DNA from 2 places in the Agromyces excoecariae genome. Region 1 is predicted to be linked to the other one. Evidence: predicted binding sites of a transcription regulator. Region 1 holds the regulator's gene; the other holds the start of a gene.
The links. The regulator HspR, encoded in region 1, represses chaperone genes until heat shock. The targets are predictions, from matches to a motif close to AAGTTGAGTCNNNNNGACTCAACTT.
Positions count from the first base shown of each region.

Region 1 (6,751 bases):
GGGCTTCCGCACCACCCCGTCGGTGGTCGCGTTCACGAAGGACGGCGAGGTGCTCGTCGGCGAGACCGCCAAGCGCCAGGCCGTGACCAACGTCGACCGCACCATCTCGTCGGTCAAGCGCCACATGGGCACCGACTGGAAGTCGGCCTCGATCGACGGCAAGGAGTACACGCCGCAGGAGATCTCGGCGCGCATCCTCCAGAAGCTCAAGCGCGACGCCGAGCAGTACCTCGGCGACACCGTCACCGACGCGGTGATCACCGTGCCCGCGTACTTCAACGACGCCGAGCGCCAGGCCACCAAGGAGGCCGGCGAGATCGCGGGCCTCAACGTGCTCCGCATCATCAACGAGCCCACCGCGGCCGCACTCGCGTACGGCCTCGACAAGGGCAAGGAGGACGAGTTGATCCTCGTCTTCGACCTCGGCGGCGGCACGTTCGACGTGTCCCTCCTCGAGGTGGGCAAGGACGACGACTTCTCGACCATCCAGGTCCGCGCGACCGCCGGCGACAACCGCCTCGGCGGCGACGACTGGGACCAGCGGGTCGTCGACCACCTGATCAAGCGCTTCAAGGAGTCGACCGGCGTCGACGTCTCGAAGGACAAGATCGCCCTCCAGCGCCTGAAGGAGGCCGCCGAGCAGGCCAAGAAGGAGCTGTCGTCGGGCATGTCGACGAGCATCCAGCTCCCCTACCTCTCGCTCACCGAGAACGGCCCGGCGAACCTCGACGAGACGCTCACGCGTGCGCAGTTCGAGAACATGACCTCCGACCTGCTCGACCGCACCAAGAAGCCCTTCGAGGACGTCATCCGCGAGGCCGGCATCAAGCTCTCCGACATCGCCCACGTCGTGCTCGTCGGCGGCTCGACCCGCATGCCCGCCGTCTCCGAGCTCGTCAAGAAGGAGACCGGCAAGGAGCCCAACAAGGGCGTGAACCCCGACGAGGTCGTCGCCGTGGGCGCCGCCCTGCAGGCGGGCGTCCTCAAGGGCGAGCGCAAGGACGTGCTGCTGATCGACGTCACCCCCCTCAGCCTCGGCATCGAGACCAAGGGCGGCATCATGACCAAGCTCATCGAGCGCAACACGGCCATCCCGACCAAGCGCAGCGAGACCTTCACGACCGCCGACGACAACCAGCCGTCGGTCGCGATCCAGGTCTTCCAGGGCGAGCGCGAGTTCACGCGCGACAACAAGCCGCTCGGCACGTTCGAGCTGACCGGCATCGCCCCGGCGCCCCGGGGCATCCCGCAGATCGAGGTCACCTTCGACATCGACGCCAACGGCATCGTGCACGTGTCCGCCAAGGACAAGGGCACCGGCAAGGAGCAGTCGATGACGATCTCGGGCGGCTCGGCGCTGCCCAAGGAGGACGTCGAGCGCATGGTCCGCGACGCCGAGGAGCACGCGGCCGAGGACAAGAAGCGCCGCGAGTCCGCCGAGACCCGCAACCAGGCCGAGCAGCTCGCCTACTCGGTCGAGAAGCTGATCAAGGAGAACGAGGACAAGCTCCCCGCCGACGTGAAGTCCGACGTCCAGGGCGACGTCGACGCGCTGAAGTCGGCCCTCGCGGGCGACGACGACGACGCGGTGAAGTCGGCGTTCGAGAAGCTCTCGCAGTCGCAGGGCAAGCTCGGCGAGGCGATCTACGCGCAGGGCCAGCAGGCGGATGCCTCCGCCGCCGGCGCGAACCCCGGCGAGGACGCCAACGCCTCGGGTGAGCAGGGCGCCGAGTCCTCCGACGAGGACGTCGTCGACGCCGAGGTCATCGACGACGAGGACGAGAAGAAGTAACCATGACGGACGAGAACCAGAACCAGGACGAGCCGATCATCCGCGACAAGCGGCGGATCGACCCCGAGACGGGTGAGGTTCGCAAGGCGCCCGAGGCGGGGGCGGATGCCGCGGCATCCGCCCCGCCAGAGGCCCCCGACGCCGCCGTCGCCGACGCCGAGGCCGCCGACGCGGTCGCCGAGGCCGACGAGGAGACCCTCACGGTCGACGACATCCTCAACGCGGCGCAGGCCGAGGTGGAGGATCCGTCGGCCGAGCACCTCGCCGACCTCAAGCGCGTCACCGCGGAGTACGCCAACTACCGCAAGCGCACCGAGGCGAACCGCGAGATCGAGCGCGAGCGCGCGATCGGCGCGACGGTCGCGGTGCTCCTGCCCGTGCTCGACGACCTCGACCGGGCCGAGAAGCACGGCGACCTCGAGGGCGACACCCCGTTCGTGACGATCGCGGCGAAGCTGCGAGCGTCGGTCGAGAAGCTGGGCCTCGCGAAGTTCGGCGAGATCGGCGAGCCGTTCGACCCGCAGCGCCACGAGGCGATCTTCCAGCAGCACTCCGACGAGGTCGAGGTCGACACGGTCGCCGACGTCGTCGAGACCGGGTACCTGCTCGGGGGCACGCTGCTGCGTGCCGCGAAGGTCGTCGTCAAGACGCCCGCATAGCGGCATCCGGGCCGGTTCGCGGCATCCGTTCGCAGTAGCGGATGCCGCGGGCCGGCCCTCCACGGTTCCCACTAGATTCAGCAGGAAGGAGGCGCCGATGGCCAGCCAGGATTGGTTCGACAAGGACTTCTACGCCACCCTCGGCGTCTCGAAGGACGCGAGCGACGCCGACATCAAGAAGGCCTACCGCAAGCTCGCGCGCAAGTACCACCCCGACCAGAACCCGGGGGATGCCGCGGCCGAGTCGAAGTTCAAGGAGATCAGCGAGGCGAACTCGGTGCTCTCCGACCCCGAGGAGCGCAAGGAGTACGACGCGATCCGGGCGATGGGCTCCGGCGCCCGGTTCACCGCACCGGGCGGTGCCGGGTCCGGCGGCTTCGAGGACGTCTTCGGCGGCATGTTCGGCCAGCAGGGCGGCGGCCAGCGCTACACGTTCCGGCAGGGCGGCGGAGGCGGCGACTACGACGACCTCCTCGGCGGACTCTTCGGCGGCGGTCGCTTCGGCCAGCCGACGGGCGGGTACCGCGGCTACGGCGGCCCGACGAAGGGGCGCGACGTGACCGCCTCGACCACGCTCGACTTCATCACCGCCACCAAGGGCGACCGCATCACGCTGCAGACGGCCGAAGGGCGCGAGATCAGCGTCAACGTGCCTGCGGGCGTCGCGGACGGCCAGAAGATCCGCCTGCGCGGCAAGGGCCACCCTTCGCCCGACGGCGGCGAGGCCGGCGACATCGTGCTCACCGTCAAGGTGCGCAAGCACCCGGTGTTCGAGCGCGACGGCCTGAACCTCCGCGTGACGGTGCCCGTGACCTTCGCTGAGGCCGCGCTCGGCGCGACCATCCAGGTCCCGACGCTCGGCGGCGATCCGGTGAAGCTCCGCGTCGCGCCCGGGACCCCGAGCGGACGCGTGCTGCGGGTCAAGGGCCGAGGCGTCGAGACGAAGAAGGGCACGGGCGACCTGCTCGCGATCGTCCAGGTCGCGGTGCCGGCGCACCTGTCGAAGGATGCGGAGGAGCGGCTGCGCGAGTTCGCGGCGCAGCTGCCCGACGAGGACCCCCGCGAGGACCTCCTCGCCAAGGCCCGGAGCGCCTGATGCAGGTCGACGGCGAGAGCCCGCTGTTCGTCATCTCGGTCGCGGCCGAGCTGGCGGGCATGCACCCCCAGACGCTCCGCCAGTACGACCGGATGGGGCTCGTCTCGCCGAAGCGGACCGCGGGCAAGTCGCGCCGCTACTCGATGCGCGACGTCGCGCAGCTGCGCGAGATCCAGCAGCTCTCGAGCGAGGGCGTGAGCCTCGAGGGCATCCGCCGCGTGCTCGGCCTCGAGAACGAGGTCAACGAGCTGCGCGGTCGCGTGCGCGAGCTCGAGCGCGCGCTCGCCGACGAGATGCTGAACCGGCCTGGGCGTCGCGTGTTCGCGGCCGGAGCCGAGGGCGAGGTCGTCACGCTCCGCACGGGCACGCGCGTTCGGCGCGAGAACGCGGTGGTCGTCTGGCGGCCGCTCGAGCGCGGCTGAGCTCCGCGCGACCGGTGGCCCTCCACCCCCAACCGGGGGGATGGCCGGGTGCGAACCGCGGTGCGACGATGGGGCATCGGGTATCGCACGCGGGACGTGGGAGGCCGCAGTGGTCGTGTCGGGTACGGGGGTCCCGGAGCGCGTGGCAGCCACGTCGGAGCAGGTCGACGTGGTCGTCATCGGGTCGGGATTCGGTGCGTCGGTCGCCGCCTACCGCTTGGCGGAGGCGGGGCGGTCCGTCGTCGTGCTCGAGCGCGGTCGCGCCTATCCGCCCGGTGCGTTCGCACGCACCCCGAGCGAGTTCGGCGAGAACTTCTGGTCGCCCGCCGACGGCCTGCACGGACTGTTCGAGACGTGGAGCTTCCGCGGGCTGGAGGGGGTGGTCTCCTCCGGTCTCGGCGGCGGCTCGCTCATCTACGCCAACGTGCTGCTCCGGAAGGACCCGCACTGGTTCGTGCACGATTCGCCCCTGCCGGGTGGGGGGTACGAGAACTGGCCGATCAGCCGCGATGACCTCGATCCGCACTACGACCGGGTCGAGGCGATGCTCGATGCCACCCCGTACCCCTATGGGGACACGCCCAAGACGGAGGCGTTCGAGCTCGCGGCTCGCGCGGCGCGGCATGACGTGTTCCGACCGAACCTGGCGGTCACGTTCGCCGACGGGGACGGTCGGGTCGGCCCGTTCCTTCCCGTCGCCGCGAAGCCGTACGGCAACATCCACGGCCGCACCCGGTTCACGTGCTCGCAGTGCGGCGAGTGCGACATCGGCTGCAACTACGGTGCGAAGAACTCGCTCGACCATACGTACCTCTCGGCTGCGGCGCATCACAGCGCCGACATCCGCACGCTCCACGAGGTGAAGGGCCTGCGGCCGATCGACGGGGGATGGGAGGTGCGGTACCGCCGGCACGCGCTCGGTGGCGACACTCCGACCGAGGGCGTCATCCGCGCCCGGCGCGTGGTGCTCGGCGCGGGCACGTTCGGGTCGACGTACCTGCTGCTGCGGAGCCGGGCATCGCTCCGGAACCTGTCTCCGGCGCTCGGCACCCGGTTCAGCGGCAACGGCGATCTCATCGGCTTCCTGATGGGGGCCAAGGAGCAGATCGACCGGGTGGCGCGTTCGCGGCGCATCGCCGGAAGCCGGGGCCCGGTCATCACGAGCGCCATCCGCGTCGGCGACGAAGTCGACGGCGACGGCAGCCCGGGCCGCGGGTTCTACATCCAGGAGGCCGGCTATCCGGGCTTCCTCAACTGGCTGCTCGAGACGGCGCAGCTGCGGTCGGTCGTGTCGCGCTCCACGCGCGTGGCGCTCACGATGATCGCCAAGCGGCTGAGCCTGGCCGGCGAGTCCAACATCTCGGCCGACCTCGCGCACGTGCTCGGTCGCGACTCGCTCTCGAGCAGCTCGCTGCCCGTGCTCGGCATGGGCCGCGACGTGCCCGACGGCCGGATGTACCTCGACCGCGGGCGGCTCGCGGTCGACTGGACGACGGCGACCTCGCTCGAGTACTTCGCGGCGATGCGGGCCACGATGTCCGAGTTCGCGAAGACGCTCGGGGCGAGGTACGTCGACAACCCGCTGTGGCTGGCGAAGCGCGTCATCACGGTGCATCCGCTCGGCGGCCTGCCGATGGGCCGCAACGGCTTCGAGGGCGTCGTCGACCCGTGGGGCGAGGTGTACGGGCATCCCGGCCTCTCGGTCGTCGACGGCTCGGCCATGCCCGGGCCCGTCGGTCCCAACCCGGCGCTGACCATCGCGGCGTTCTCCGACCGTGCCGCCGAGCGGATCGCCGAATCCTGGCCGCGCGGCCGCCGTCGGCCGATTCGGACGGTGTCCACGGCCGGGCCCGAACCTGCGGGCGGCGTCGTCGCCGCCCCGCCGACCGTGACCCCGAAGGAGCCGGACATGAACGACGCATCCGCACGCACTCCGACCTCCGTCGCCTTCACCGAGCAGATGAAGGGGTTCTTCGTCCTGGGCGAGGGCGACCCTCGGTCGGCCGCGGAAGACGCGCGCGTGCGCGACGAGCGGATGATGTTCGAGCTCACCATCACGGCACCCGACATCGACGCGTTCGTCGAGGGCGAGGCGCACGAGGGCGTCGCGACCGGGTACCTCGAGTCCGACGCGCTGGGCGGTCGGCAGGAGGTCGAGCGCGGATGGTTCAACCTCTTCGTCGCGACCGGAAGCGCCGACGACCGGCTCATGAAGTACCGGCTCTGGCTGACGACCGACGCCGGTTCGCCGGTCACGTTCGTCGGCGTCAAGGACGTGCACGACGACCCGGGCTTCGACCTCTGGGAGGACACGACGACGCTCTTCGTGCAGGTGCTCGACGGGCACGTGCCCCCGCCCGCGGACGTCTCGGAGACGGGACTCCTCGACCCGTCCGACCCGGCCGTGCTCGGCGCCGGAGTGCTCCGCATCCATCCGGTCGACTTCGCCGAGCAGCTCACGACGTTCGCGACGACCGGACCGGAGGGAGCCTCCGCGATCGCGCGGTTCGGCGCCCTGTTCCTCGGCCGGCTGTGGTCGACGTACCGGCGGATGGCGAAGGAGGGGGCATGAGCGAGCCGACCGCGTCGGCACCCGTCACGGGCACGTCGGCCGCGCCGGTGCGGACGACGCGGGCCGATCAGCGAACCGAGCACCTCCCGTTCCGTGCACTGGACGGGCGCTGGCTCACCCTGCTCCACGTCGAGAACCCCGCGATCGCGCCGACCCGCGGGCCCGTGCTGCTCGTGCACGGCGCCGGCGTGCGCGCCGAGATCTTCCGCC
Region 1 is NZ_JBPSLA010000001.1:299,290-306,040, forward strand. It holds gene dnaK (molecular chaperone DnaK) at 1-1,792, shown strand, start outside; gene ACSJD1_RS01400 (nucleotide exchange factor GrpE) at 1,795-2,451, shown strand; gene ACSJD1_RS01405 (DnaJ C-terminal domain-containing protein) at 2,549-3,547, shown strand; gene ACSJD1_RS01410 (heat shock protein transcriptional repressor HspR) at 3,547-3,969, shown strand; gene ACSJD1_RS01415 (GMC oxidoreductase) at 4,112-6,541, shown strand; gene ACSJD1_RS01420 (alpha/beta fold hydrolase) at 6,538-6,751, shown strand, end outside.

Region 2 (6,751 bases), on a different contig from region 1:
CGGGTACGCGCGCGTTCGCGGCGGCGTCTGAGGATGGGCTCGTCGCCTACGACCTCAGCAATCTCGCTGCACCGGTGAAGCTGGGAGTGAGGAAGTTCCGCAAACCTGCCTATGCGCTGAGCGTCACCGGCGATGAAGCAGTGGTCGCCGTCGGCTCGACCGTGCTCGTCTCGGTGAAGATCAGCGACCCGACGAATATGGCAGTGAACGGTACCGAGCTCGATTCGGGCTCCGAGGGCGACCTGCCCGGTCGCCGCGCCGCGCTGCACCTCGCCATCGACGGTCAGAACCTGATCAAGGACGCGAACCGCTTCTACGTCGATGCTCTGCGAGCCTGGTACGCCACCACGGGTCGTTCGATGGCTGATCTCGATTCCTACGAGGGCGTGGTGGTCGTCGTGAACGGCCCGTTCCTCCGTGGACAAAGCGGACTCTCGTCCGGGTTCGACGCTGGAGCCGGCCGCATCGAGAACTTCAACGCCAAGAAGGGCGTGTTCTACGTGGCATCCAACTTCACGTGGGACCGATTCGCTCACGAAATCGTCCACTGGCTCGGCATCTCCGACATATACGAAGAGGCGTTCTCGAACGGCACCATCCTGGCGGGATCGGCCGAGGCGTGGTGCATGAGCGGCCTGCATCACCTCGGACCGCTGTTCAGCGCACAGCGCACCGCCGACATCCTGAAGTGGTGGACCATCGGCGACGCGCCGTCGGACAACGTGAAGCAGCTCACCTGGTCGGCCACCACACAGCTCGACCAGTCGTTCGACCTGGTCGCTCACGGCGCGACAGCGGATGCTGCGAGCGACCGCTGGCACGCGCTGAAGCTCGTCGCGGCGAGTGGGCTCGCGTACTGGGTCGAGCTCCGGCAAGCCAGTCCGCCTGGCCTCCCGTTCGACCAGAATCTGCCGGTTCCTGCCGGTCAACCCGGTCGCGTCGTCGTGATCCGCGCGACCGAGGAGAAGAGCGTGCTCAACAATACGTTCGAGCGGCCATTGCAGCTGATGGGCGCGCTCAGAGAGGGCCAGCAGGCGGTGGATGCGATCCGCAACCTCGTGATCACGGTCGAGTCGGAGGTGCAACCCGACCCGCTCGTCCAACGGGTCCGTGTGCGCTGGAACCAGCCGATCCCGGACACTCCGGACGGCACGTTCGACATGACGATCACGCCGTGGAATCTCACGACGTACGAGACGGTCGATATCTGGATCGATTCGTCCCGTGGTCCGGCGGGCACCTACGACTTCCATGAGGAAGGCGACCCGGGACGCCCGATCCTGAGCGGCGACCGACCGTGGGTCGGCCACGACAACACGATCCACGCGCGCGTTCGCAACACCGGCCCCCAGAAGGCGGAGCACGTCTGGGTGTCGTGCTACATCACGCAGCCGCCGGGCATCGGCGACAACGGCGATTGGCAGTTGCTCGAGACCACAGAGGTCGCCGAGATCCCCGGCCACGGCGAGGTCGTCGTCGATTTCGCATGGCGACCGAGCGTCGCAGCGCATACCTGCATCTCGGTCGCCGTGCTGCCGCAGCTCGGCGAGATCGACGTCGACAACAACTTCGCACAGGAGAACGTGGCGATCTTCGACAGCCCGTCGAGCTCGTCTCACAAGCCGGTGATCCTCGCCGCCGAGGTGCGCAGTCCGTTCACCATCCTGAAACGGATCGACCTGATCGTCGACCGCCTTCCCGAGGGATGGCACGCCGTCGTGGATACCTCGCACGTCTGGCTCGAGGACCATGCATCGGCGCCCGTCCGTACGATCATCTGGACGGATGTCGAGACCTGGGGCCTCGAGTTCGGCCCCGGCGAACGGCTCGCCCTCCCGACGGTGTCAGGGTGGACGCGTTACGTCGACGAGTACCGGTCGATCGGCGGCATACTTGCCCCGGTGCGCGCGGTGCCGGGCGTCAAGATCGACTTCGGGCTCGAGGCCGGCGGTGACGCGCTCTACGTATGGGGCGTACTCGAACCGGGCGCTTGGGATGTCCCGATCGTGGTCGAGATCGTCGACGAACACGGCGAGACCTGGAGGCTGTACACGACCAGCGAGTCCGACGGGCGGTTCCACGCTTCGACGCCCGACGACGGCATCACGTTGGAGCCGGGCACCTACAGCGTCCAGGTGTTCACCAGCGGCAGTCCGAACGCAGCGGAGACGGAGTCGGCGATCCAGGTGGTCGACCTGACGTAGCCGCCCGAGTGTCGAGGGGTCCATCCTGCTCATGCACGTGCGGTCCACGCCACCGAACGACCGCGTCCCGGGCTTCCGCGGTCGATGTCGCAGAAGCCCGGGATGTCAGCAGGAATCGAATCGCGCCGTCCCGAGGCGGTGCTCCACTCGCGCAATGTTCGGGAGCGAAGCGCAGCCCGTATGCGACGAGTCCCGGGAACTGGTGCGTCAGGCAACCAGTTCCCGGGACTCGCGGGTGTTGGAGTGTCGATAGCGCCGCTGCGCGGTGATCCTCGACCCCAGTTCGGGCTACGCCGCCTGCGCCAGGTCCACCGTCGCGTTCGGCACGGATGCCACGACGAACTCGCCGTCGGCGGCATCCACCCGCACGCCCTCGCCGTCGCCGAGGGCGCCGGCGACGAAGAGGTCGGCGATGCGGTCGTCGATCTCGCGCTGGATCAGGCGACGCAGCGGACGAGCACCGTACTCGGGCTCGTAGCCGCGCTCCGCGAGGAGCGCCACCGCGGCATCCGTCACCTCGAAGCCGATCTCGCGCGCGGCCAGCCGCGACGAGGTCGCACCCAGCATCAGGCGCACGATCTCAGCGATCTCGGCCGACGACAGCTTCTGGAACAGCACGATCTCGTCGATGCGGTTCAGGAACTCCGGCCGCATGGCCTCGCGCACCTTGCCCATCACGCGCTGGCGCACGTCGTCCATCGACGAGAAGCCGTTGGCCGCAACATCCGCCGACGCCACGAACCCGAGCGCACCCGACCGCGACGCGAGGAACTCCGAACCGAGGTTCGAGGTCATGATGACCACCGTGTTGCGGAAGTCGACCGTGCGACCCTGGCCGTCGGTCAGGCGTCCGTCGTCGAGCACCTGCAGCAGCAGGTTGAACACGTCGGGGTGCGCCTTCTCGATCTCGTCGAACAGCACGATCGAGTACGGGTTGCGCCGCACCCGCTCGGTGAGCTGCCCGGCCTCGTCGTAACCGACATAGCCGGGAGGGGCGCCGACGAGCCGCGACACGGTGTGCCGCTCGCCGAACTCGCTCATGTCGAAGCGGATGATCGCGCCCTCGTCGTCGAACAGCGACGACGCCAGCGCACGCGCCAGCTCGGTCTTGCCGACGCCGGTCGGTCCGAGGAACAGGAACGAGCCGACTGGCCGCTTCGCGTCGCCCATGCCGGTGCGGTTGCGCCGCACCGAGCGGGCGACGGCGGTGACCGCGTCGTCCTGCCCGATGACCCGGGCGTGCAGCTCGCCCTCAAGGTTCGCGAGACGCTCGCGCTCGCCCTCGGTGACCCGGTTGACCGGGATGCCGGTGGCCCGCGAGATCACGGCGGCGATCTGCGCCTCGTCGATGACGGTCGAGGTCGCGGCAGCGCCATCCGCCGAAGTCGAAGCGGATGCCACGGCACGGCCCTGCGCGGCGGCGCTCTGCTGACTGATCTTGGCGGTGGCCTCGTCGAGCCGCTCCTGCACCTTCTCGATCTCGTCGCGGATGCGCGACGCCTCCTCGTAGTGCTCGGCGCGGACGGCCGCGTTCTTGTCGGCCTCCAGGTCTGCCAACCGCGAGATGAGGGCGGAGACATCCACCTTCACGCCCAGCTTCAGGCGCAGGCGCGCGCCGGCCTGGTCGATCAGGTCGATCGCCTTGTCGGGCAGCACGCGGTCGGTGAGGTACCGCGCAGAGAGCTCGACGGCGGCGCGCAGCGCCTCGTCGGTGTAGGTGACGCCGTGGTGCTCCTCGTACGCGGGCCGCAGGCCCTGCAGGATCAGCACGGAGTCCTCGATCGAGGGCTCCCCCACGCGAACCGGCTGGAACCGGCGCTCGAGCGCGGGGTCCTTCTCGATGGTGCGGTACTCCTTGAGCGTGGTCGCGCCCACGAGGTGCAGCTCGCCGCGGGCGAGGCGGGGCTTCAGGATGTTGCCCGCGTCCATGCCCTCACCGGCGCCGCCGGCGCCGACGACGGAGTGCACCTCGTCGACGAAGACGATGAGCTCGCCCTTGTGCTCGGCGATCTCCTCCATCGTCTTGGTGAGGCGCTCCTCGAAGTCGCCGCGGTAGCGGGTGCCGGCGAGCATGGCGGGCAGGTCGAGTGCGACGACGCGCTTGCCGAGCAGTGCCTCGGGCACGTTCTCCTCGACGATGGCGCGGGCGAGGCCCTCGACGATCGCGGTCTTGCCGACGCCGGCCTCGCCGATCAGCACGGGGTTGTTCTTCGTGCGACGGCTGAGGATCTCGATGGTCTGCTCGATCTCGTCGGCACGGCCGATCACGGGGTCGAGCTCGCCGTTCATGGCGCGCTCGGTGAGGTCGAGGCCGAACTTGTCGAGCATGGGCGTGGCGGACTCCTCCGTGGGTCGAGTAGGCGCGCCAGCGCCGTATCGAGACCCCTCGTCCGAGTCGACATCGGATGCCACGTGCTCCCCCAGGCCGGCCGCGAGCGCCTCGGCGGTGACGCCGGCGCGCGCGAGCACCTGCCCGGCGGGGGCGTCCTGCCCGAGCACGAGCGCGAAGAAGAGGTGCTCGGGGTCGATGTACGTCGACCCGCTCGAGCGTGCGACCTGGTACGCGTGGAACAGCGCGCGGCTGGCCGACGGGGTGATGGTCGCCGCGTTCGCGTCGGCGGTGTCGGATGCCGCGGGCAGCCGCGCCTCGGTCGCCGAGATGATGCGCTCGGGGCTCGCGCCGACGCGCGTGATCGCCTGCGCGACGGACTCGTCCTCGACGATGACGCGCAGGATGTGCAGCGCGTCGAGCTCGGTCTGTCCGCGCTCGAGCGCGAAGCGTCCGGCACGCTGCAGGATGCTCTGGGTGCGCGAGGTCAGGAACCGGCTGAGGTCGATCGACCGCGCTTGCCTGGCCTGCTCACCCGCGAGGTAGCGGCTCAGGAACTCGTCGAACGAGCTCGAGCCGGCCTCGTTGAAGTTGTCGGGCACCTAGTCCTCCTGGGGAACTTGAGTTGGGTACGCTCAAGTTCAACGCGCGGGGCGCTCGGATATTCCAGACGCCAGTCGCCTTGCGGGACTGCGGCCCTTCGTTGGGACGATCGTGCAGGCAAACGAGAGCGCGTACTGATCTCGGCCATCCCCGCAGGAGGACAAGGTTCAGAGCTGGGCCACTTTGATGGGCGCAGCGCGCAGTCACCGTGCGGAGCCATGGGTCGACTCGCGGTTCACGAGGGCCCACCTGCCTCGTCAGACTGGTTTGGCTTAGGACACGGTCAGATATGGCTCACTCGGAGGCTCGAACAGCGAGATCAGCCGCACTGCTTCGTGCTGTGGGTTGCCCTTCTCGTCGTACCATTCCACTTCCATTAGCGAGCCGTAATGCGCCGCATTTTGATTGGCGGAGAGCTCGAACGTGCCGGATGCTTCGCCCGAGAGGTCCGCCCAGTATCCCGCGCTTACGATTTCCGTTTCTCCATTCGTCGGCTCAATACGAACGCCTCGAGCAATGCTGTCCGGCATTCGGTTCTGAAGGACCATCGCGGCCGTTGCGCCCTCAGCCGATCGCGTAGCTTCCACGACTTCGATCCGCCATCTCGGCGCCGGCCGGGGAAGCGACGCCGCTGCTTCTTGGGCGGCCATCTCTTTTCCCAACTGGACGCCTTCCAAAAGCGCAGCTTCTCGTACCCTATCGGCAGCGGCCCGGATCGATGCGGGGGCAAGGCGAACGTTCTGGGAGTGGCGATCCCCATTTCGATCTACCCAGCTCACATAGAAGGTGACGCCTTCGACTCGCCCCCGTTCGGTTGCGGCGCCCTTGAACCATCGTCCTTCGGCACCCCCGGGGCCATCGGAACCAAATGGCCCCCTCCAGAAGACGCTCGCCTCCAGAACAAATAGGTCGGGGTCGCAGGACAGCTCCACGTCGTGGACCTGATGGCCGTGGTTGTATAGCCAATGGAGCCCGTGCTCACCACGCATGTCGCGCGACTCCACTCGCCAACTGGGTTGAGGAACCGTCGCCCTCTCGGCGGCCACCTCTTCGTTACGGCGGTCGTAACCGACCTTCAGCAGCTCTTCTCGCTGGCGCTCGGTAACGAGTCGGATCTTGCTAAGCCACGCGAAACCCGCGGCGATGCGACCCCAAGTCCTCGCACGCCAGGACGTGATGAGGAGGGACATCAACAGCAGCGCCACACTCAGCCCGATCACGATACCAACCGCGTAAGCCCACCACGGCCAGCCGGCTTCACTCGCCCACCCGTCGAGCACGCGCGTCACGACCCAACCGACCAGCACACCAGCGCCACCAAGCGCAATCTCGAACAGAGCGTTTTTGTGCGTTCTCTGCGGCGGGTTCACATTCACAGTCCGAGATTACCGACGGCCGAGGATGTACGGACGGGTGATGGGGCATTCCGAGAGGGTCTGTCCAGATCCGACTTCATAAGAGCTGCATCCCGTCTCGCCACCTGGTCACGCCGCGACCACCGCAACGTCGAGAACACGCGGTTCGAGGGAGTAGTCGGTCGACCGGGAAGCGCGCGGTGTGTCCCGCCGTGTCTAGCTCAGAGTGGTTCGACGCTCCGGCGGGATCTGAGCCACCT
Region 2 is NZ_JBPSLA010000004.1:206,870-213,620, forward strand. It holds gene ACSJD1_RS05785 (IPT/TIG domain-containing protein) at 1-2,204, shown strand, start outside; gene ACSJD1_RS05790 (ATP-dependent Clp protease ATP-binding subunit) at 2,493-5,135, opposite strand; gene ACSJD1_RS05795 (hypothetical protein) at 5,409-6,512, opposite strand; gene ACSJD1_RS05800 (hypothetical protein) at 6,708-6,751, opposite strand, start outside.
Region 2: the regulator HspR is predicted to act here: its motif matches at 5,151-5,175, upstream of ACSJD1_RS05790 (ATP-dependent Clp protease ATP-binding subunit).